DNA from 3 places in the Streptomyces sp. NPDC049541 genome. Region 1 is predicted to be linked to each of the others. Evidence: riboswitches for the same ligand, from Rfam matches in the RefSeq annotation. Region 1 holds a riboswitch; each other region holds the start of a gene.
The links. A riboswitch is a leader RNA that binds a small molecule or an ion and turns the genes downstream of it on or off. The one in region 1 is predicted to bind cyclic di-AMP.

Region 1 (6,619 bases):
ATTCGGCATACCCGGGCCAAGGGGGAGCCACGGTTCCCGGACGGGCCGAAGGCTGATCCTGCCGGGTCGCACTTCGAGCGGCGGATCCGGAGTTTCCAGCCGCGGCGGAGCCGGGTGACCGCCGGGCAGGCGGATGCGCTGCAGCGGCTGTGGCCCAAGTGGGGACTGGACGTCGACGGGCAGCGGACCCTCGATCTCGGGGAGCTGTTCGGGAACGGCAATCCCGTCGTCCTGGAGATCGGGTTCGGGATGGGTGAGGCCACCGCGCAGATGGCCGCCGCGGACCCGGACACCAACATCCTCGCCGTGGACGTGCACACCCCAGGGCAGGGGAACCTGCTCAACCTCGCCGACCACGACGGGCTGAACAACGTCCGTGTGGCCAACGGCGACGCGATCATCCTGCTACGCGAGATGCTCACCCCGGATTCGCTGGACGGGCTGCGGGTCTACTTCCCCGACCCGTGGCCGAAGAAGCGGCATCACAAGCGGCGGCTGATCCAGCCGGAGTTCCTCGACCTCGCCGCGGCCCGGATCAGGCCCGGCGGCATCGTGCACTGCGCGACCGACTGGGAACCGTACGCCGAACAGATGCTCGAAGTGCTGACGGCGCATCCGGAGTTCGAGAACACGCAGCCAGAGGGCGGTTTTGCGCCCCGTCCCGACTTCCGGCCGCTGACCCGTTTCGAGGGCCAGGGACTGGACAAGGGACATGTCGTGAACGACCTGCTCTTCCGTCGCGTACAGCACCACAACCAGCCCCCCACCGGCGCCTGAAGCCCCACGGCCCTGCGGGCAATCCGAAGTACCGTCGCGGGCGGCGCCCTCCCTCGTTAGGGTCAATGCCGTGGCCACCTTTCCCCCGTACCCGACGCATCCGCCACACCCCGGCGTCCCGGCCGGCGGTGCGCTCGGGCACGCTCACTGGTGGCAGCGCAGGGCGGTGCGCTACGGCGCGCTCATCACCCTGCTCGCGCTCTCCGGGCTCGTCATCCTCGCCCTGGTGCGCGAACAGACCGGCACCGAAGGGTTCCTGGTCGGGCTCGGGCTGGCCGTGCTGCCGGTGCCGCTGCTCATGGCGGCGTTCCGCTGGCTGGACCGGGTCGCCCCCGGCCCCTGGCGCAATCTGCTGTTCGCCTTCGCCTGGGGGGCCTGTGCGGCGGCGCTGATAGCGATCGTCGCCAACAGCTTCGCCACGAAGTGGATAGCGACGGCGACCGCCGACCCGTCCAGCGCGGACACCCTCGGCGCGACCGTCATAGCGCCGATAGTGGAGGAGTCGTCGAAGGCGGCCGCCGTACTGCTCGTGTTCCTGTTCCGCAGACGGGACTTCACCGGGATCGTCGACGGGGTGGTGATAGCCGGGGTCACCGCCACCGGCTTCGCGTTCACCGAGAACATCCTCTACCTGGGCACCGCCTTCGGCACCGACCAGCTCACCGGCGACCGCGGCATCGCCTCGGTCACCGCGGCGACGTTCTTCGTGCGCATCATCATGTCCCCGTTCGCGCACCCGCTGTTCACCGTGCTCACCGGCATCGGCTTCGGCATCGCCGCGCTCTCCTCGGAACGCCAGCACATACGGCGCGTCCTCGTCCCGCTCTGCGGCCTGCTGCTCGCGATGAGCATGCACGCGATCTGGAACGGCTCCTCGAACTTCGGCGAGTACGGGTTCTTCGCGGTGTACGCGGCCTTCATGGTGCCCGCGTTCGGCCTGCTGACCTGGCTGGTGATCTGGACCCGCCAGCGCGAACTGCGCACCGTGCGCGAGGAACTGCCCGCCTACGCCGTCGCGGGCTGGCTCACCCCCGCGGAGCCCTACGCCCTCGGTTCGATGCGGGCACGCAGGCTGGCCCGCGAACACGCCGCCCAGCACCTCGGCAAGCCCGCCGCACGCGAGGTCGCCCAGTACGAGGCCTACGCGACCTCCCTGGCCTTCCTGCGGCACCGGGGGCGCCGTGGCCGCGCCGGCGCCGACTTCGTCGTCAGGGAACGCGAGTTGCTGCACGAGCTGTGGCGCCGCCGCGAGGTGGCCCGCCCGGCGCTGGACCACGCGGCACGGATGACGGCGCCCCCGGTGCCGGTGGCGGCGCCACCCTGGCCGGTGTACGGGGCGTACGGGTACCCGGCGGTGCCGAATCCCGCGTACAACCCGTACCGGTCGTAGCGCCCGAGGGGGTCAGGCCGACGCTTCCGTCAGGCGGGCGACCTCGGTCTCGGTGAGCGTCAGCTCGCCCACCGCGAGCAGCGCCGGGAGCTGCTCCACCGTCCGCGCGGACGCGATCGGGGCGGCGACCGTCGGCTGGGCCGCGAGCCAGGCCAGAGCCACCGTGGCGACCGGGGCGTCGTGGGCCTGGGCGATCTCGTCGAGGGCGGTCAGGACCCGCTGCCCCCGCTCGGTCTCCAGGTGCTTGGCCGCGCCGCCCGCCCGCGGGCTGTCGACCGTGGCGCCGGGCCGGTACTTGCCGGTGAGGAAGCCGGAGGCCAGGGAGAAGTAGGGGACGGCCGCGAGGCCGTAGCGCCCTGCCAGGTCCTGCAGCTCGCCCTCGTACGTGTCGCGCGAGACCAGGTTGTAGTGCGGCTGCAGGGCCACGTACTTGGCCAGGCCCTCGCGGTCGGAGAACTCCAGGGACGCGCGCAGCCGGTCGGGCGAGATGTTGGACGCGGCGATGTGCCGGACCTTGCCCGCCTTCACCAGCTCGTCGAGCGCGCCGATGATCTCCTCGACCGGCACCTCGGGCTTGTCGAAGTGCGTGTAGTAGAGGTCGATGTAGTCGGTGTCGAGGCGGCGCAGGGAGGCCTCGGCCGCGGCCTTGATGTTGGCGGCGGACAGGCCCTGGAAGTCGGGGTGCTGGCTGACCTTGGTCGCGATGACCACGTCGTCACGGTTGCCGCGCGCCCTGACCCACTTGCCGATGATCGTCTCGGACTCGCCGCCCTGGTTGCCGTCGACCCACGCCGAGTAGGAGTCGGCGGTGTCGACGAAGTTGCCGCCGGCGGCCGTGTAGGCGTCGAGCACGGCGAAGGAGGTGGCCTCGTCGGCGGTCCAGCCGAAGACGTTGCCGCCCAGGGACAGCGGGAAGACCTCGAGGCCGGAGGAGCCGAGCTTGCGCAGAGAAGGGGAAGTCATGCTCTACGTCAACGCACGCCCCGGAGGCCGGTCTTCCGCGGCGGGCGCAAAGATCCCGTAAACAAGCGGATTACGGCACTCCGGGTACGGACGGAGAACGTACGGGTGTCAGGGGTTGAGGCCCTTGCTGCGCAGCCATGCCATCGGGTCGATGCCGGTGGCCTGGCCGTCGGGGTGGACCTCGAGGTGGCAGTGCGGGCCGGTCACGTTGCCGGTGGCGCCGACGCGGCCGATGACGTCACCGGTGCTGACCTTCTGGCCGACGCTCACGCTGATCGACGACTGGTGGCAGAACCACAGCTCCGTACCGTCGTCGAGGGTGAGGATCGTGCGGTAGCCGTACGCACCCGCCCAGCCGGCCTGCGTGATGGTGCCGGAGTGGATGGCCTTGATGAGGGTGCCCGTGGGGGCGGCGAAGTCGAGGCCCGTGTGGTAGCCGGAGGACCACATGGAGCCGGCCTGACCGAAGGTGCCGGTGATCGTGTAGGAGACGACCGGCAGCGTGTACTGCTTGGCCAACTCGGCGAGCTTCGCGTCCGCGGCGGCCTTCTTGGCCGCCGCCTCCGCCTTCTCCTTCGCGGCGGCGGCCTTGGCCGCGGCATCCTTCTCGGCCTTGGCGGCGGCGTCGTCGATCTGCTTCGCGAGGGCCGCCTCGACGGCTGCCTGGCTCTTGCTGTCGATCTGGACCTGCTGCGACGCGGCCTGCGCCATGATCCGGTCGCGCAGCGCCTCACCGGCGCCCTTGGCGCCCTGCGCGGTACCCGCGGAGGTGGTGGCCACATCGCTGAGCGCGGTCGCGGAGCCCTTGGGGGCCTCGGAGCCGCCGCCGAACACATGGCTCACGGAGGCGAGATCGGGCATGGAGATCGACACCGGCGGCTTGCCGGTGTTGGCGCTGGCCATGCCGCCCGCGCCGACGGCGGCTATGACACCGACGCCCAGGACCGTGGAGCTGCGGGCGAGTCCCCCGCCGCGCTGCTTGGCGACGCGGTGCCGGCCGCGGACGGGGGCGATGGAGTCCTCGGTGGGATTCCACTCCTCCCAGGGGCCCTCGTCGGAGCGTCGGCCGGCGAAGCCGAAGGGCTCGGTGCTCGGCACGAACGGGGCTGCCGGGGCAGGCGGGTTGGACGCCACGTGGGCGTGCTCCTTTCCTTCCTTCTCGCCTACCGGGTTAGCTGACGGGTTCGGAGCAGGAAGGTCTCCTACGCGCGTATACCTGCCGTGCTGCCACGGCGGTGTCGGCGCGATTCACCCCAGGGTGGTGGTTCCCCGGTTCCCTTGCGGGATTCGGCGCGTGCGCACGGAGCCGCCTCTTGTGACGGCTGGGACGACCGCGCTGCGTTATCGAACGTTAATAGACCCGGGGTGTCGTTTCCAAGGTGTTCCGCTTGATCATTAACCTTTCCGACCTGGACAGACGGCGCATGAACGGCCGAAAACGGGCGAGTTGACCGCGCCTCAGGAACCTCAGGACCGCCGTACGGCGAGCAGCGCCATGTCGTCCGCCATGGCCTCACCGGCGTATCTGCGCACCTCCCGTGCGAGGGTGGCGAGCAGCGCGGCGGGCTCGTGGAAGGCCCGGCCGGCGAGCCGGTCCGCGGGTTCGAAGAACCGCCCCTGCTCGTCCCGCGCCTCGGACAGCCCGTCGGTGTACAGCAGCAGCGTGGCCCCGCTGCGGAACGCGATCTCCTCCGCGCGGTCGGGCCAGCTCCCGAAGTCGCCCATGCCGAGCGGCAGGGCGGGCTCGCGGGCGTGCAGGGTGTGCACGGCGCCGTCGGGGCACAGCAGCAGCGGGGGCGGGTGGCCGCGGGTGACGATGCGGACGACGCCCTCGCTGTGCGGGAGTTCGGCGAGCACGGCGGTGGTGAACCCCTCGAACAACTCGATGCCCTCGCGCCGCGCCGCCTCGCGCGCCAGCGCCCGGTCCAGCCGCTGCGCGACCGCCTCCAGCGTGGCCTCCTGCTCGGCGGCCTCCCGGAACGCCCCGATGACGACGGCCACGGCGGCCACCGCCCCCATCCCCTTCCCGCGCACGTCGCCCACGACCAGCCGTACGCCGTACGGGCTGTCCTGCACGGCGTACAGGTCGCCGCCGATGGATGCGTCCGCCTGCGCGGCCTCGTACCGTGCCGCGATCGCGAACCCTCCGATCCGCTCGGCGGGTTCGGGCAGCACGGCGCGCTGGGCGGCCTCGGCGATCTCGCGCTGCGAGGCGAGCTCCTCGCGTCCGCGGCGGACGAGGAGGTTGATGAGGACGGCCAGGACGGAGACCGTGGCGATGGTGGCCAGCTCGGTGATCGCCTCCACCTGGAGGAGGATGCCCACCTGGGCGTGGATCGCGCTGACGACGAGGACGGTCGCGAGGCCGGTGAGGACCGTGCCGCGGCGCGAGTAGAGCGGGGCGGCGACCAGGGGTGCGGCGGTGAAGAGGGGGCCCGCCGTGAACCGCGAAGGGGTGAGGTAGTCGTAGAAGGCCCCGCCGACGATCAGCAGTGCCGGGAGCAGCCGCACGAAGGTGCGTGCGTATGAGATCGGCCCCTCCTGCTCCACCCCTCCAGGTTTCCCGGTACGGCGGCACGGGGCGAGCCGGGTGACCCGGCCGGGGGAAACACTCAGGGCCGGAGTCCAGTGACTGGACTCCGGCCCTGAGCCTTGAGTAGCGGGGACAGGATTTGAACCTGCGACCTCTGGGTTATGAGCCCAGCGAGCTACCGAGCTGCTCCACCCCGCGTCGTTGTGTCACCAGCATACGCCATCCGCGGGGCTGTCTGCGCCAGGGTTTACGTCCGCCCCCGTTCACCTGCGTTTTCCGGGGTCCGCGGGGCCTCGGTCAGGCGGCCGGGTTGTCGGCGTGGGTGAGGGTCTCCCAGGAGACGAAGAGGTCGTCGGTGCCGGCCGGGCGGGTCTGCTCGACCAGCTTGTGGGCGGCCGGGACGGGGGTGCCGAGCCGGTTCTCCAGGTGGTTGAGGGCGACCTCCAGGTCGGGGCCCATGTTCCCGACGACCCGGCCGCCGCACAGCCACCGCGGGGGCTTGGCCCCCATCTCGTAGCGGGCGTGGAAGTCGAGGGCCGCCTTCAGCCGGTCCTTGACGTCGCCGTACAGGTCGACGCCCTGGTGCCAGGCGGTCTCGGCGATGTGCGCGGTGGCGGCGAGGGAGTAGCCGACGTGCTTGAAGTTGCGGCAGGTCTCCTGCGCGATGCCGTCCTCGAACTTCGTCTCCTTGAACCAGTACGTCTCCAGCTTCTGCACGGTGTTGGCGTCGGAGCCGGCCGGGGTGAGCGGGATCTTGCCGTCCTTGCGCAGATAGAAGTAGTCGGGCACCAGGCCGCGGAAGCGTTTGAGGGCGGCGTCGAAGGTCTTGTGGTCGTCGGTGAAGACGGCGATCCCGATGGCGGCGTCGGTCATCGCGAGGTCCCAGTTGCCGTTGTAGTCGGGAAGGTTCCTGGTGACCTCGGGGAGGTAGGCGGTGCGCAGCATGGCCGCGAACC
Region 2 (6,619 bases), on a different contig from region 1:
TCGTCTCCCGCGGTGTGAGAGGACAGTCCGCGGCCGGTCCGTCGGCGGTGTCCGGGGCGGCCGTCCGCTTCCAGCGCTCCAGGAGCTGCCGTTGCTGCTCGACGGCCGCCAGCAGCGGCTGCAGCTGCCGGGCCACGCGGACGTGATCGTCGGTGAAGTCCGTACCCGAGCGGTAGATCATGCATCCGGTGATCGGCGTCGTCGTCTCGGGCAGCGGTACGGCCAGTACGTGGTCCGCGTCCATGATGTCGCCGATCAGCCGCGCGGTCGGGCTCACGGACCATGCGGCGCCGGCCGCCGCGCGTGCCGTGAGGGGAGTCCGGTCCGGCCCGCCCGCATAGTGGTCCGCGAACGGAAACCCCGCCCGCAGCAGGCCCAGGTCCTCCTCCCCGAGCCTCTCGAACTCGACGGCCACCTCGGAGGGCAGGCCGACCGTGCCCTGGGCCTCGTTCCAGTCGTCGAGCTTGTAGATCAGCGTCTCGCCGCCGCACAGGCCGGGCAGGGCGGACGCCAGCAGCGGCCACAGCCGCTCCGGCTCACGCTCGTTGAGGGCGGCGACGGCCACCGACAGCATGCGTTCGTGGGCCCCGCCCGGCACCTGTGCCACCTCTTCTCCGCTCGTCCGCCGCGTACGCAGTTGTACCCATACCGGCGACGCCGTCCACTGCCCGAGACTGCATGCGAGCACCCTCGAGAAACAACAACATTCTCGGATACTCCAGCACGTCGGCGCCACGGCAGCCGCAGCAGGGGGAGCCCCGGCGCCGGGGGGACGCCTGGACCCCCACGCCGTGCCGGGGCCGCCGGCGCGGGGGACCGGCGGCCCCGGCACGGCTCACTCCGGAACGGGCGGGTTCGTACGCATCGCATCCGAGATCGACTTGACGCCACCGTGCGCGGTGAGGCCCCCGTCCACCGGGATCTCCGCCCCGGTGATGAACGACGACTCGTCGGACAGCAGGAAGACCACGAGCGGTGCGATGTCGTCGACGCTTCCGCTACGGCCGAGGGGGGTCTCGCGGATGGTCGCCTCCCGGAAGGCGGGAGTGGCGGCGGCCGTCATCTCGGTCTCGATATAGCCGGGATGGACGGTGTTCACGCGGATGCCCCGCGGTCCCAGCTCCATGGCGGCGATCTTCGACACCCCGCGCAGGGCCCATTTGCTGGCCGTGTACGCCACCGGGTAGTAGCCGGTGAGCGCGGCGGACGAGCCGACGTTGACGATCGACGAGCCGGGCGGCATCAGCGGGGCCAGGTGCTGGATGCCGAGCAGTGGTCCGGTCGTGTTCACCGCCTGGACCTGCGCGAAGTCCTCGGGTCGCACCTCACCCAGCCGCTCGCGCCGGATGACGCCCGCGTTGTTGACCAGTCCGTGGATCTCGCCGTACGACTCCTTCAACTCGCCGGCCAGCGCCGCCCAGTCGCTCTCGCTGCTGACGTCCAGGCGGCGTACGTCGCCCTCGGGCCGCACGTCGGTGGCGACCACCCGTGCGCCGGCCCGGATCAACGCCTCCGCCTCGGCGGCCCCCTGGCCCCGGGCGGCCCCGGTGACGACCACGACCTTCCCGGCCAGGCGCTGCATGTTCTCGTTGCTCACGGGGCCATCCTTCACCACCGAGGCAGCCTGAGCTCGTACTCCGGGTGGATCCGCCGCAAGTACCCGGTGTCGTCGCGGCTGCGCATCCCCGACGAGCGCCGGGGCCGCCGGCTTCCGTCGGCGGCCCCGTGGTTCATCGCGCTGTCGGTGTCACGCCTCTGCCGGCGTTCCTGATCTCACGCAGGGCGTACGGCGATACGCACCGCGGCTTCGCCTGCGTAGTGGACCGGGTCCTCGCGTATGACGGCGCCCGGGCCAGGCGCGTGAATCATCAAGCCGTTGCCGGTGCAGAGGCCGACATGGCTGAAGTTGTCGTTGAAGAAGATCAGGTCGCCGGGGCGGCTCTCTGACAGGGGAATCACCGTGCCGGCGCCCGCCTGCTCGTACGTGGTCCGTGGCAGGGTGACCCCGGCGGCCCGCCAGGCGGCCTGGGTGAGCCCGGCGTTGTCGTACGACTCCGGCCCGACCGCACCCCACAGACACGGCCTGCCGATCTGTGCACGGGCGAAGTCGATGGCCCTGTCGGCCTTGGTGGCGGTGGGCGTACCGGCGGCGGGCACACCCGTGTCGAGGACGGACGCCTGCACGGTCCAACCCCCGGCCTGGGGTATGCCGGTGTCGGGCATGGACGGCTGGGCGCGCCATTCCTCCACCGCGGGTACGCCGGTGTCCGGCAGGGAAGGCTGCGTGCGCCACTCCTGCGTCGCGGGTGCACCCGTGTCCGGCGCGGAAGGCTGCATGCGCCACGGCTCGACCGCGGGTACGCCCGTGTCGAGGACGGAGGGCTGCATGAGCCGGTCCCCGGCCGGGGGCAGGCCCGTGTCGAGGACGGAGGGCTGCATGCGCCACGCCTCCTCGGCCGCCGGGCGGGTCTGCTGAGCCTGGTCCTGCCAGGGCAGCTGGGCCGGCACGGTCTCAACGGCCGGGCGTGGCGCGGAGGTCTGCCGGGCGGTGTACCGGTACAGCAGCTCGCTGGCCGCCGCGATCTTGCGCTGGTTCCGCTCCTTGGACTTGCGCAGGGAGGTCTGCCTGGACTCGGGGGCCGCCGCGGGCAGCGCGGGGGCGGCCTCCTGGCGGGGCTGCGGGACGGCGGGGAGCGTGGCCGTGGGGCCGGCGGTCAGCTCGGCGACCGGACGGCGGGACTCCGCGGAGGGCAGTTCGGCCACGGGCCGGGCGGTCGCCGCCGGCTCCACGGCGGTGCTGCGGCTGTCCGCCGGGCGCCGGGGCTCGGCCTGGCGAGCCGGCCTGCGGTCGGCCGGCAGCGCCGCGGGAACCGTCGGCCCCAGCGAGGCACGCGCTCCGTCGAACCACCGCCGGGACACCGAGTCCAGTGCCGGATCCGAGCGGCCGCGCTCGCGGGGCGGGGCGGCGGGCGGCCGCGCTCCCAGCAGCTGAGCCCGGGTGAAGTTGTAGTTCCCGGTGTCGGACTCGGCCTGGTCGTAGAGGCTGCTCACGCGCTCCCGGACGGCTTCACGGCTGGGGCCCTCGTCACCGGTGGTCGGTGCGGCGTCGGCGGTCTGCGAGAACAGGGCCACCGAGGTGAGGGCCGCGGTCGCGAGAGCGGAATTGCGCATACCGGGAAGGCCGAAGCCTCCGGTGCGCGATGGTCGATCCGGCGCCATGGGAGCCGTACTCCTTCCGTACTCCGCCTACCGAGTTAGCTGTCGGGTTCGGGCGGTCGGTTCCGGAAGGCATGCCCTACGGCCCCTGCCTGGCGGGCAGTTGGGCCGATTCACCCCGTCGTTCGGTTGGGTCCCCGGTTCCGGCTGCCACGAGGGCGCACCGGATTCGGCGGAGGCCGCGCGTCCCGGCGGGGTTCGCCGGAGGAACTCGTGCGGCCTGGAGCCACGCTAGCCAACTTGTGCGGCTCGTGTGAAGGTTGAAGGCCGGAATGTCCGATACGCTTTTGTGACCTTCGTCGTGACGCGCCGTCAGATCCGTGCGTTGTGCACGGAGTGGATCCGGACGGCAACCGTCCGTCGCGAACGGTCCCCGTCAGGCCCGCGGGCCCTCGCTGCGAGCCTCACGCTCGGCGTTGCGCTTCTTGATGCGCGCCGTCTCCTTGCGGACCTCGGCCTGGGTGGCGCGCTCCTTCTGCAGCCACTCGGGCTGTTCCTGCTTCAAGGCCTCGATCTGCTCGGTGGTGAGCGCCTCGGTGATCCCGCCGCGGGCGAGACCCGCGATGGAGACGCCCAGCTTCGCCGCGACCACCGGACGGGGGTGCGGACCGTTCGCCCGCAGCTCGCGCAGCCACTCGGGCGGCTCGGACTGGAGCCGGTCGAGCTCGGCTCGTGAGACGACACCCTCCCGGAACTCGGCGGGGGTGGCATCGAGGTACACACCCAGCTTCTTCGCCGCGGTCGCGGGCTTCATCGTCTGGGTGCTCTGGTGCGACTTCATGCCGTCCAGGGTATCGAGCATGTTCGAGCCCTCCGACCACGGCCGGTAGCCTGGCCTGGTGACAGGCTCGGAAGAATCCCAGGCGTTCCGGCTTGCGTACGTCCCGGGAGCGACGCCCGCCAAGTGGGTGCGGATCTGGAACGAGCGCCTGCCCGACATCCCGCTCAACCTCCTCGCCGTACCGGCTGCCGAGGCATCCGACGTGCTGCGCGCCGGCGGGGCCGACGCGGGGCTCGTACGGCTGCCGGTCGACCGTACGTTCTTCAGCGCGATCCCCCTCTACACCGAGACGACGGTCGTCGTCGTCCCCAAGGACCATGTGATCACGGCGGCGGACGAGGTGACCGTGGCGGACCTCGCGGACGAGGTCCTCTTCCACCCCCTCGACGACGTCTTCGACTGGGACCGGCCGCCGGGAGAGCCCGCCTTCGAGCGCCCCGCCACCACCGAGGACGCCGTGGAACTGGTCGCTGCGGGCGTCGGCCTCCTGGTCGTCCCCCAGTCCCTGGCCCGTCTGTACCACCGCAAGGACCTCACATACCGGCCGCTGGTGGACGGGCCCGAGTCGAGCGTCGCCCTGGCGTGGCCCGAGGAGGCCACCACGGACCTGGTCGAGGATTTCATCGGAATCGTCCGCGGGCGCACGGTCAACAGCTCCCGCGGGCGTAAGACGGCGACACCGGAAACGAAGGGCAGGGCGGGCGACACGACCGGCGCCCGGCGCAAGTCCGCCGCGGCGAAGGTGACCGGAAAAACGGCTGGGAAGTCGGCGGGGCGCAACCCGAGGACCGGATCCGACGTCTCCAAGGGCGCCAAGCGAAGGAAGCCCCGCCGCCGGGCCTAGCCTCCCACGGGGTGGCCTCGCCCCGTTCCGACCATCCGGTGGGGCGATGGACGGGAGGCGGGGGAGTTTTGCTACGCAAGGGGGTGCGGTGCGCGGGCGGCGCCGCGGATCGGCTGCGAGCCCACGGACTGTGGGGCGATCCGGTCGACCGTGAGTACCGGCGGCCGCGCGGCGCGCTGTGGCGGGTGGCGGCGTTCGTCGTGCGCACGCTGCGAGGCGAGTGGCAGGGGATCGTCGTCGATCCGGTGCGGCAACTCAGACGCCGTGGGCTGCCCGCACTGTTCCTGGCGTTCCTGGCCGCCTTCGGTGTCATCTTCTTCCACGCGCTGGCGCAGCGGCCGGCCGGTGCGGTACTGGTGCGGCTGCTCGGCGGCGTCAAGGGCGACCTGCCTCTGTGGCTGGCCCTGCTGCGGACGCCGGTGTCACTTTATGTCCCGGCCCTGGACCTGCCCGTGTGGGCGGGGATCACGAGCCTGTTCCTCGCGTTCGCCCTCGCCGAACTGATCCTCGGCCGGGCCAGAACGCTCGTCATCTCGTACGCGACCACCCTCGCCGGCACCCTCATGGTGCGGGTGATGATCGCGCTCGGCCCGGGCTGGGGCGGCCTGGGACTGCCGCGCGAGGTCGGGCAGGTGCTGGACACCGGCCCGTCCGCGGCCGTCGTGGGCCTCTTCACCTACGTCGCCATCGTCCAGCGCGCTCCCATCGTGTTCGCCCTCACCGGCGGGTCGATGGTGTGGGAGTCGATCGCCGTCCCCAATCTGGCCGGCCGTGAGCATCTGATAGCGGTCGGCACCGCGATCGTCCTGGCCCTGTTCCACGAACGCGGCCGCAGACGGGCGCCCGCCCGGCCCCTCGTTCCGGTACACCGGCCGGAGACGCCGGGGGCGGGGGCCGAGCGCCCGCGTCCGGACGATCACGTCGCGGTCGGATGAGCGCGGTCGCGACGCGTCGGATGCCGGTCAGGGCTGTCGGGCACCGCCCATCTCCACCGTGAACACTGCCGGGTCGCTGTCGAAACCGCGGACCATCGGGTGGAACTCCCAGGCACCGGAGGCATCCCGGGTGAACTCGGCGACCGTCGCCGCGGTGGCGTCGGCGACCTGCCCGAAGTCGTCCTTGAGCAGCTCCCTGTGTCCGTCGACGACCAGCACACCCGTGTTCGATATGTCGCCGAAGAACTTGGGGCCGCCGCTCTGATGGATCGCCACACCCACGACCACCCGCGTGAAGGAGGGCGCCAGGCGATCGAGCTCCAGGACCATCACCTCGACGAAGCCGAGGCCCAGGCCGGTCTCGCTGTGACGGCTCATGTTGATGGTGCCGTCCGGCGAGCGGCTCTCGGTGTGCACGACGTACACCGGCCGTCCGTGCGGGGCGTCCGCCGAGTAGGTCGTCGCCATGATGTCCAGATGGTGGGGCGGCCGGTCCCAGAGGCTGGGGTCCCACTTGAGCCGCACTTCGATCTTTCCCCGTGCCGTGTCGCCGCCGCTCATCCGGACGCCGCCCCTCTCGAATCGGGCACCGCGGGGCAGTCCCCCCGCAAGGTCAAGTATGTTCCCGGTCCCGTTCATTCATCCGCCCGCGGCGGCGTGTGCGCACCGTGAGGGGAGTGATCCTGGCTTATCTTCGCCACGAATCCGACATCCGGAGTAAATATGAATAAAACGGATGAACTGGTTGGTGTGGCGGAAGAAGCGGCGCTCGTCGCGCCGGCCGGCCATCAGGGGCGCCGCGTCACCGGACGCCCCCTGCCCCTCGTCGTCCTCATCGCAGCC
Region 3 (6,619 bases), on a different contig from region 1:
TGGCTCATCCGGCCGAGCTGCTCGCGCGCGGCCTCGTTGAGCACCGGGTGGTTGTAGCCGTGGATGGCCGACCACCAGGACGACATGCCGTCGACCAGTTCGCCCGAGCCGTCCGCGAGCCGCAGCCGTACCCCGCTCGCCGATTCGACGACGAGCGGTTCGACGCGGCCGGGCATGGGCCCGTACGGATGCCAGACGTGCCGCCGGTCGAGCTCCAGAAGTTCGGAGACGGGCAGGTCAGGCATTGGGCGCGAGGTCCGTGCCGACGCCGCGGTGGCGCATGGCGACCAGGTCGGTGCGGGGCTCGGCCGCGGGCGCCGGGGCAGCCGTACCGCAGACGCCGCCGTCCGCGTGCGAACCGCACCCGCCGTCCTGGTGGGAGCCGCAGCCCGCCCCGGCGTGCGAACCACAGCCGCCGCCCGACGTGACCCGGTGCTCCGGCAGCGTCACCTCGCCGGCGCCCTCCACCTCGAAGCCGGCGTCCGCGATCATCTCCAGGTCGGCCTTGCCGGCCTGGCCCTCGCTGGTCAGGTAGTCGCCGAGGAAGATCGAGTTGGCCAGGTTCAGGGCCAGGGGCTGCATGGTGCGCAGATGCACCTCGCGGCCGCCGGCGATGCGCACCTCGACGTCCGGGCACACGAACCGCACCATCGCCAGGATCCGCAGGCAGCGCTGCGGGGTGAGGTGCCACTCCTTGGCGAGCGGGGTGCCCTCCATCGGGATCAGGAAGTTCACCGGCACCGAGTCCGGGTCCAGCTCGCGCAGCGAGAAGACCACGTCCACCAGGTCCTCGTCGCTCTCGCCCATGCCCGCGATCAGACCGGAGCAGGCGGACAGACCGGCCGCGTGCGCCTTGTTCACGGTGTCCACCCGGTCGGCGTACGTGTGCGTGGTCGTGATGTCCCCGTACGTCGCCTCGGACGTGTTCAGGTTGTGGTTGTAGGCGTCCGCGCCCGCCTCGCGCAGCCGCTCGGCCTGGCCCTCGGAGAGCAGACCGAGACAGGCGCACACCTCGACGCCCTCGTTCTGCTCCTTGATCGCCTTGATGGTGCCGGCGACCCGGTCCACGTCCCGGTCGGTCGGCCCGCGCCCGGACGCCACCAGGCACACCCGCTTGGCGCCACCCGCAAGACCGGCCGCCGCGGCCTGCGAGGCCTCGTCCGGCTTGATCCAGGTGTACTTCAGGATGTCGGCCTTGGAACCGAGCCGCTGGGAGCAGTACGAGCAGTCCTCCGGACACAGTCCGGACTTCAGGTTGACGAGGTAGTTGAGTTTCACCCGTCGGCCGAACCAGTGCCGGCGCACCTTTCCGGCCGCGGCCACCACATCGAGCACGTCGTCGTCGGAAGTGGCGAGGACGGCCAGAGCTTCCTCGCGGGTCGGCAGCTCGCGCCGAAGCCCCTTGTCCACCAGCGTGTTCAGCAGGTCCATGAGAGCCGATCCTGTCTTACGGAAGCGCTCCCGGCCAAGGAGAGAATGAACAACAGGGACACTTCGTCGTGTGTGTATTGCCACACCATGGGGTGCGACCGGTCCGGCTAGTGTCTGTCCACTGCCTACAAAAGCCCCGGAGGAGTCATGGCGTTCGGCTGGATCGACGAACAGGCGCGGCTGCGGCGCCGCGCCGGACTCGTACGGACCCTGCGCCCGCGGCCGGCCGACTCCCCGCTGCTGGACCTCGCGAGCAACGACTACCTGGGCCTGACCCACCATCCGGCCATTGCCGAGGGTGCGGCGGAGGCCGCGCGGACCTGGGGCGGCGGCTCGACCGGCTCTCGACTGGTCACCGGTACGACGGAACTCCACACCGAGCTGGAGCACGAGCTCGCCGACTTCTGCGGCTTCGAGGCGGCACTCGTCTTCTCCTCCGGCTACGCGGCCAACCTCGCCGCGGTCACCGCGCTGGCCCCGCACGGTTCGCTGATCGTCTCCGACGCGGGCAACCACGCCTCCCTCATCGACGGCTGCCGGCTGGCCCGGGGCACCACCCAGGTCGTCGGACACGCCGACCCGGAGGCGGTGCGCAAGGCGCTGCAGACACACGAGGACAGTGCGGCGACCGCCGTCGTCGTCTCCGACACGGTCTTCTCGGTCGACGGCGACGCGGCCCCGCTGGCCGAGCTGGCCGCCGTCTGCCGGGAGCGCGGCGCGGGACTGCTGGTCGACGACGCGCACGGCCTCGGCGTCCTCGGCGACGGCGGCCGCGGCGCCCCGTACGCGGCGGGCCTCGCGGGCGCCGACGACGTGGTCGTGACCGCCACGCTGTCCAAGTCGCTCGGCAGCCAGGGCGGAGTCGTCCTCGGCCCCGCCCGGGTCATCGACCACCTCGTCAACGCGGCCCGCACCTTCATCTTCGACACGGGCCTCGCGCCCGCCGCCGCGGGCGCGGCCCTGGCGGCACTGCGACTGCTGCGCCGCGAGCCGGAGCGTGCGGCACGCGCGCGTGCCGTCGCCGCCGAACTGCACGCACGCCTGACCGCCGCGGGTCACGAGGCGGTACGACCGGACGCCGCGGTGGTCTCCGTGCGGGCTCCGTCCCCGGAGGGGGCCGTGCAGTGGGCGGCCGACTGTCGTACGGCAGGCCTCGCCGTGGGCTGCTTCCGTCCTCCTTCCGTGCCCGACGGCGTCTCAAGGCTCAGGCTGACCGCCCGCGCGGACCTCTCCGAGGCGCAGATCGAACGCGCTGTACGTGTGATCGGCGAGACGCGACCATGAGTCGGCGTGACACGGCCGTGTGCCGCACGATGTGGAACTGATCGGAACTGACCAGGCCGATCGGGACGGTCAGGACCTGAATGCGGCCGTGAAGTCCGTCCAGCTCTCGGGGGAGAGGAGCAGGGCGGGCCCGGCCGGGTCCTTGGAGTCGCGCACGGCGAGCAGCCCGGCCCAGGGGCCGGAGAGCGGCCGTGCCGTCTCGACGCAGTTGTTCGCACCCGTGCTGTAGCTGCTGCGCAGCCACTGCACGTCATGCAGATCGGTACTGGAAGGTACGTTCCGAGGCAGTGCTGACATGGTGCCTCCTTACGCGCCGGCACCTATCCCGGCGATGTAATCCAACGAGTCCTCGGGCGAAAGGGCGTGGATCTGAAGGGCGTTGAAGGCCTCGGTGTAGGCCCGGAGGTCTTCTTTCCGTTCGAGGTAGAGGCTACTCGTCAAGTGGTCGAGAACAACCACGTCCAGATCGGAAGTGCTCGAAAATGAGAAGATTACGAAAGGTCCAGTGACGCCGACATGTGCCCCGGCAGCGAACGGCAGTACCTGAAGCCGCACTTGAGGCAGCCGCGCCGCCTCCAGGAGCCGCTCGAGCTGCTGCTTCATGACGTCGGGGCCGCCGATCTCCCGGCGCAGCACCGCCTCGTCCAGTACCGCGCTCAGCTCCAGCGGCGGATCCGAACGCAGTACGTCCTGCCTGGCCAGCCGCACCTCGACCAGGGCGTCCAGCCGTTCGTCGTCCAGCCCGCCGACCGCCGCCCGGGTCACCGCACGTGCATAGGCGGGCGTCTGGAGCAGGCCGGGCACGACGGACGTCTCCAGCGTGCTCATCGCGCTCGCCTGGGACTCCAGACTGATGAAATCGCGGTAGGTCGGCGGCAGTACCCCGCGATAGGCGTGCCACCAGTGATGCCGGCCGCCTCCCTCGTCGGAGCCCGCCAACACCAGGAGCAATTCACGGAGTTGGCCGTCCGCCACGGCGTAGGCGTCCAGGAGTAACCGCACATCGGCCGGTTTCACCCCGCTGGCGCCGGTCTCGATCCGGCTCACCTTCGACTGGTGCCAGCCCACGAGCCGGGCGGCCTCACCACTGGTGAGCCCCGCGCTCGTGCGCAACGCACGCAGTTCGGCGCCCAGTTTCCGGCGGCGCACCGCGGGACCGTGTTGCATGCGCTTCTCCTTACTCCTTCCGTGCCACCCAAATACGGTCTCCCGTCGCAGAGTTCACCGCTTTGAGGGACAGATATATGCATATCTTGGTGGATCGCCACCCGTGACGGGCGCGGTAATGGCAGTCTGGCGACGAAGCACCAGTCCGGGACCGTACTCGAACCATCCGCTCCGTGTCGGACTCCGGTCCCGTGGGAAAGGGACGACCTCGCCATGGCAGACCATTTGGAAGCATCCGTCACTCTGCCGAGCGATCCCGCCTCGGTCTCCGCGGCCCGCGGCTTCGTGGTCACCACGCTGGCCGAGTGGGGACTGCCGGCGGACACGGAGGCCGCCGAGACCATCCGCCTCGTCGTCTCCGAACTCGCCACCAACTCGGTACAGCACACCTTCGGTCAGTCACCCACCTTCACGGTGGACATCGAACTCCACCGTGACGAGCAGCTCCGCATCGGTGTCACCGACAGCCATCCCCGTTTCCCCAAGCGCCTGCCCGCCGCGGTGCAGCAGGACAACGGCCGGGGGATGGTGATCATCCGCTGGCTGGCTGCGGAATGCGGTGGCCGACTGCATGTCCGCCCCACGCGCGAGGGCGGCAAGACGGTCACCATCGAACTCCCGTGGACCGTACCGGCCCAGCCGGTGACGGCAGCGGGGCAGCAGGAGCCGTAGTCGCTCAACCGTGCCCGGCAACTGCGCCCGGGAGCGCTCCGGTGCCGCTTGATGCCCCGCGGGGGCGGCGGCGTGTCAGGTTGCCGTCGCCCCCGCGGGAGAGTCAGCTGACCCGGCCGTACCACACGCTGGACGTCCAGATCTTCTGCAGCTTGACGACGTCCCCGGTCTTCGGGGCGTGCCAGATCTTCCCCTTCCCGGCGTAGATGCCGACGTGGTAGACGTTGGAGCCCGAGTGGAAGAACACCAGGTCTCCGGCCTTGCGGCTCTTCGCGGAGATGTGCTTCGTCTTGTTGTACTGCTGGGCCGCCGTACGGGGCAGGGTCTTGCCCGCCTTCTTGAACGAGTACAGCGTGAGCCCTGAGCAGTCGAACCGGCGCGGCCCCGAGGCGCCCCACTTGTACGGGGAACCCTTTTTGGAAGCCGCGATCTGGAGTGCCTTCGTCGCCATGGTGGCTGCCGAGGCGTCGGAGGCGACACCCGGGACCACGATGGAGCCGCCCACTGCGGCGATGGTGAGGGCCGAGGCCGTACCGGCCCGGACCATCAGCGACGGGACACGATTGAGCGCAGTCATGCGCAACCCTTCGTCAGCCGCCTGTGAAGGATGACCTGTCGGATTCGGGCTGGCGAAGTTGCCCGGCCGCTGACGCGGCTTCACCCCAAGGGCTGCTCGACCCGGTCATGGCGTGACCGTTCCGGCGACCCGTCTTGCTTGGGTCCTCCACTCCTGCCGATCCACTCCTGTCGACCGGTCATCCGGGCGGCGGCAGGACTCGGCGTCCGCCCGGATCGCCCCGCCGCTGCGGCGGGGGCTTGTCGTCAGACAGGGATCTTCACCCATACAAGTCCGAAAATCCCAATGGAACCGGGGGTTTGTGTCGTTACTCACCACTCACCCGTTCGGGTGGACACCCCTGTGTTCGAGGGCGCGTTGAGGCCCCCGGGGAGGCTCGGACCAGCACCGGAGCACCAGAAGCCGGTCTCGGGGCGGGCGCCTTGCGCAACCCTGACGGTCGCGAAAAAGGAGCCGCGACTACGCCGAATGGGGGTACCTCTTTTGGTCCGTTTGACCTCCGGTCCGGACGCTCCGCCGACAGAACGGAAGGTCCGGACCGGCCGTACATGCGTCAACTGCCGGACTCGGGCGGCACCGTGACCCGGGCGGTGCGCCGCTCCCCGTCGAGCACCCGCAGAGCGCGCCCCAGCGTCGGGGCGTGCAGTTCCGTCTCGCCCCGCTGGTGCATCAGCGCCAGGGCGTCGCGCAGCTGGGCCGCCTTGCTCACCAGCGCCTGCGCGGCCCGCAGCCCGCGGTACGTGTCGCCGTGCTGCGCCGGATTGATGCGGCCGAGCAGGTCGACCACGTCGAGGTAACGGTCGATCAACTCGCCCTCGGCGCGGGTGAGGGCGGGCAGCGGTGGAAGTTCGGGTGGGAGCACCGGCCGCTCACCGCCCGGTGGGCGGGGCGAGGGTGGCCTTGCGGCTGGGGATGATCCGGTCCACCAGGCCGTATTCCACGGCTTCTTGGGCGCTCAGGATCTTGTCCCGCTCGATGTCCGCCGCGACTTGCTCCGGGCTGCGTCCCGTGTGCCGTACGAGCATCTCCTCCAGCCGGGATCGCATCCGGCCCAACTCAGCGGCCTGGATGGCCAGATCGCCGGCCTGCCCCTCGACGGGCTCGGCCAGGAGCGGCTGATGGATCACCACGCGCGCGCCCGGCAGCGCGAACCGCTTGCCCGGCGTGCCCGCCCCGAGCAGCACCGCGGCGGACGAGCCGGCCTGCCCCAGGCAGATCGTCTCCACGTCGCAGCCGACGTACTGCATGGTGTCGTAGATCGCCGACATCGCGGTGAACGAGCCGCCGGGGGAGTTGATGTAGAGCGAGATGTCCTGGTCCGGGGCCTGGTACTCGAGGTGCATGAACTGGGCCATCACATCGTTCGCCGAGGTGTCGTCGATCGGCGTCCCGAGAAAGACGATCCGCTCCTCCAGCAGCTTGGAGTACGGATCCATCGTCTTGGTGCCGGAGCTGGTGCGCTCGGTGAACTCGGGCAGGACGTAACGG

Region 2: linked by a shared signal. The riboswitch ahead of ACIBW9_RS09335 (NlpC/P60 family protein) and the one ahead of ACIBW9_RS12320 (M23 family metallopeptidase) in region 1 are both predicted to bind cyclic di-AMP.
Region 3: linked by a shared signal. The riboswitch ahead of ACIBW9_RS07975 (C40 family peptidase) and the one ahead of ACIBW9_RS12320 (M23 family metallopeptidase) in region 1 are both predicted to bind cyclic di-AMP.

The regions. Positions count from the first base shown of each region.
Region 1 covers NZ_JBITLY010000003.1:18,530-25,148, forward strand. Annotated here, with positions in the region: gene trmB (tRNA (guanosine(46)-N7)-methyltransferase TrmB) at 1-777, shown strand, start outside; gene ACIBW9_RS12310 (PrsW family intramembrane metalloprotease) at 848-2,167, shown strand; gene ACIBW9_RS12315 (aldo/keto reductase) at 2,180-3,130, opposite strand; gene ACIBW9_RS12320 (M23 family metallopeptidase) at 3,239-4,264, opposite strand; cyclic di-AMP (ydaO/yuaA leader) riboswitch at 4,276-4,433, opposite strand; gene ACIBW9_RS12325 (PP2C family protein-serine/threonine phosphatase) at 4,598-5,680, opposite strand; tRNA gene ACIBW9_RS12330 (tRNA-Met) at 5,788-5,861, opposite strand; gene ACIBW9_RS12335 (alginate lyase family protein) at 5,961-6,619, opposite strand, start outside.
Region 2 covers NZ_JBITLY010000002.1:485,594-492,212, forward strand. Annotated here, with positions in the region: gene ACIBW9_RS09325 (response regulator transcription factor) at 1-607, opposite strand, end outside; gene ACIBW9_RS09330 (SDR family NAD(P)-dependent oxidoreductase) at 836-1,582, opposite strand; gene ACIBW9_RS09335 (NlpC/P60 family protein) at 1,774-3,171, opposite strand; cyclic di-AMP (ydaO/yuaA leader) riboswitch at 3,228-3,401, opposite strand; gene ACIBW9_RS09340 (DUF5997 family protein) at 3,593-3,997, opposite strand; gene ACIBW9_RS09345 (LysR family substrate-binding domain-containing protein) at 4,056-4,841, shown strand; gene ACIBW9_RS09350 (hypothetical protein) at 5,018-5,776, shown strand; gene ACIBW9_RS09355 (TerD family protein) at 5,804-6,337, opposite strand; gene ACIBW9_RS09360 (permease) at 6,500-6,619, shown strand, end outside.
Region 3 covers NZ_JBITLY010000002.1:165,742-172,360, forward strand. Annotated here, with positions in the region: gene ACIBW9_RS07945 (adenosylmethionine--8-amino-7-oxononanoate transaminase) at 1-245, opposite strand, end outside; gene bioB (biotin synthase BioB) at 238-1,431, opposite strand; gene ACIBW9_RS07955 (8-amino-7-oxononanoate synthase) at 1,579-2,715, shown strand; gene ACIBW9_RS07960 (DUF397 domain-containing protein) at 2,785-3,012, opposite strand; gene ACIBW9_RS07965 (helix-turn-helix domain-containing protein) at 3,022-3,882, opposite strand; gene ACIBW9_RS07970 (ATP-binding protein) at 4,096-4,554, shown strand; gene ACIBW9_RS07975 (C40 family peptidase) at 4,658-5,131, opposite strand; cyclic di-AMP (ydaO/yuaA leader) riboswitch at 5,135-5,346, opposite strand; gene ACIBW9_RS07980 (hypothetical protein) at 5,685-5,993, opposite strand; gene ACIBW9_RS07985 (ATP-dependent Clp protease proteolytic subunit) at 6,001-6,619, opposite strand, start outside.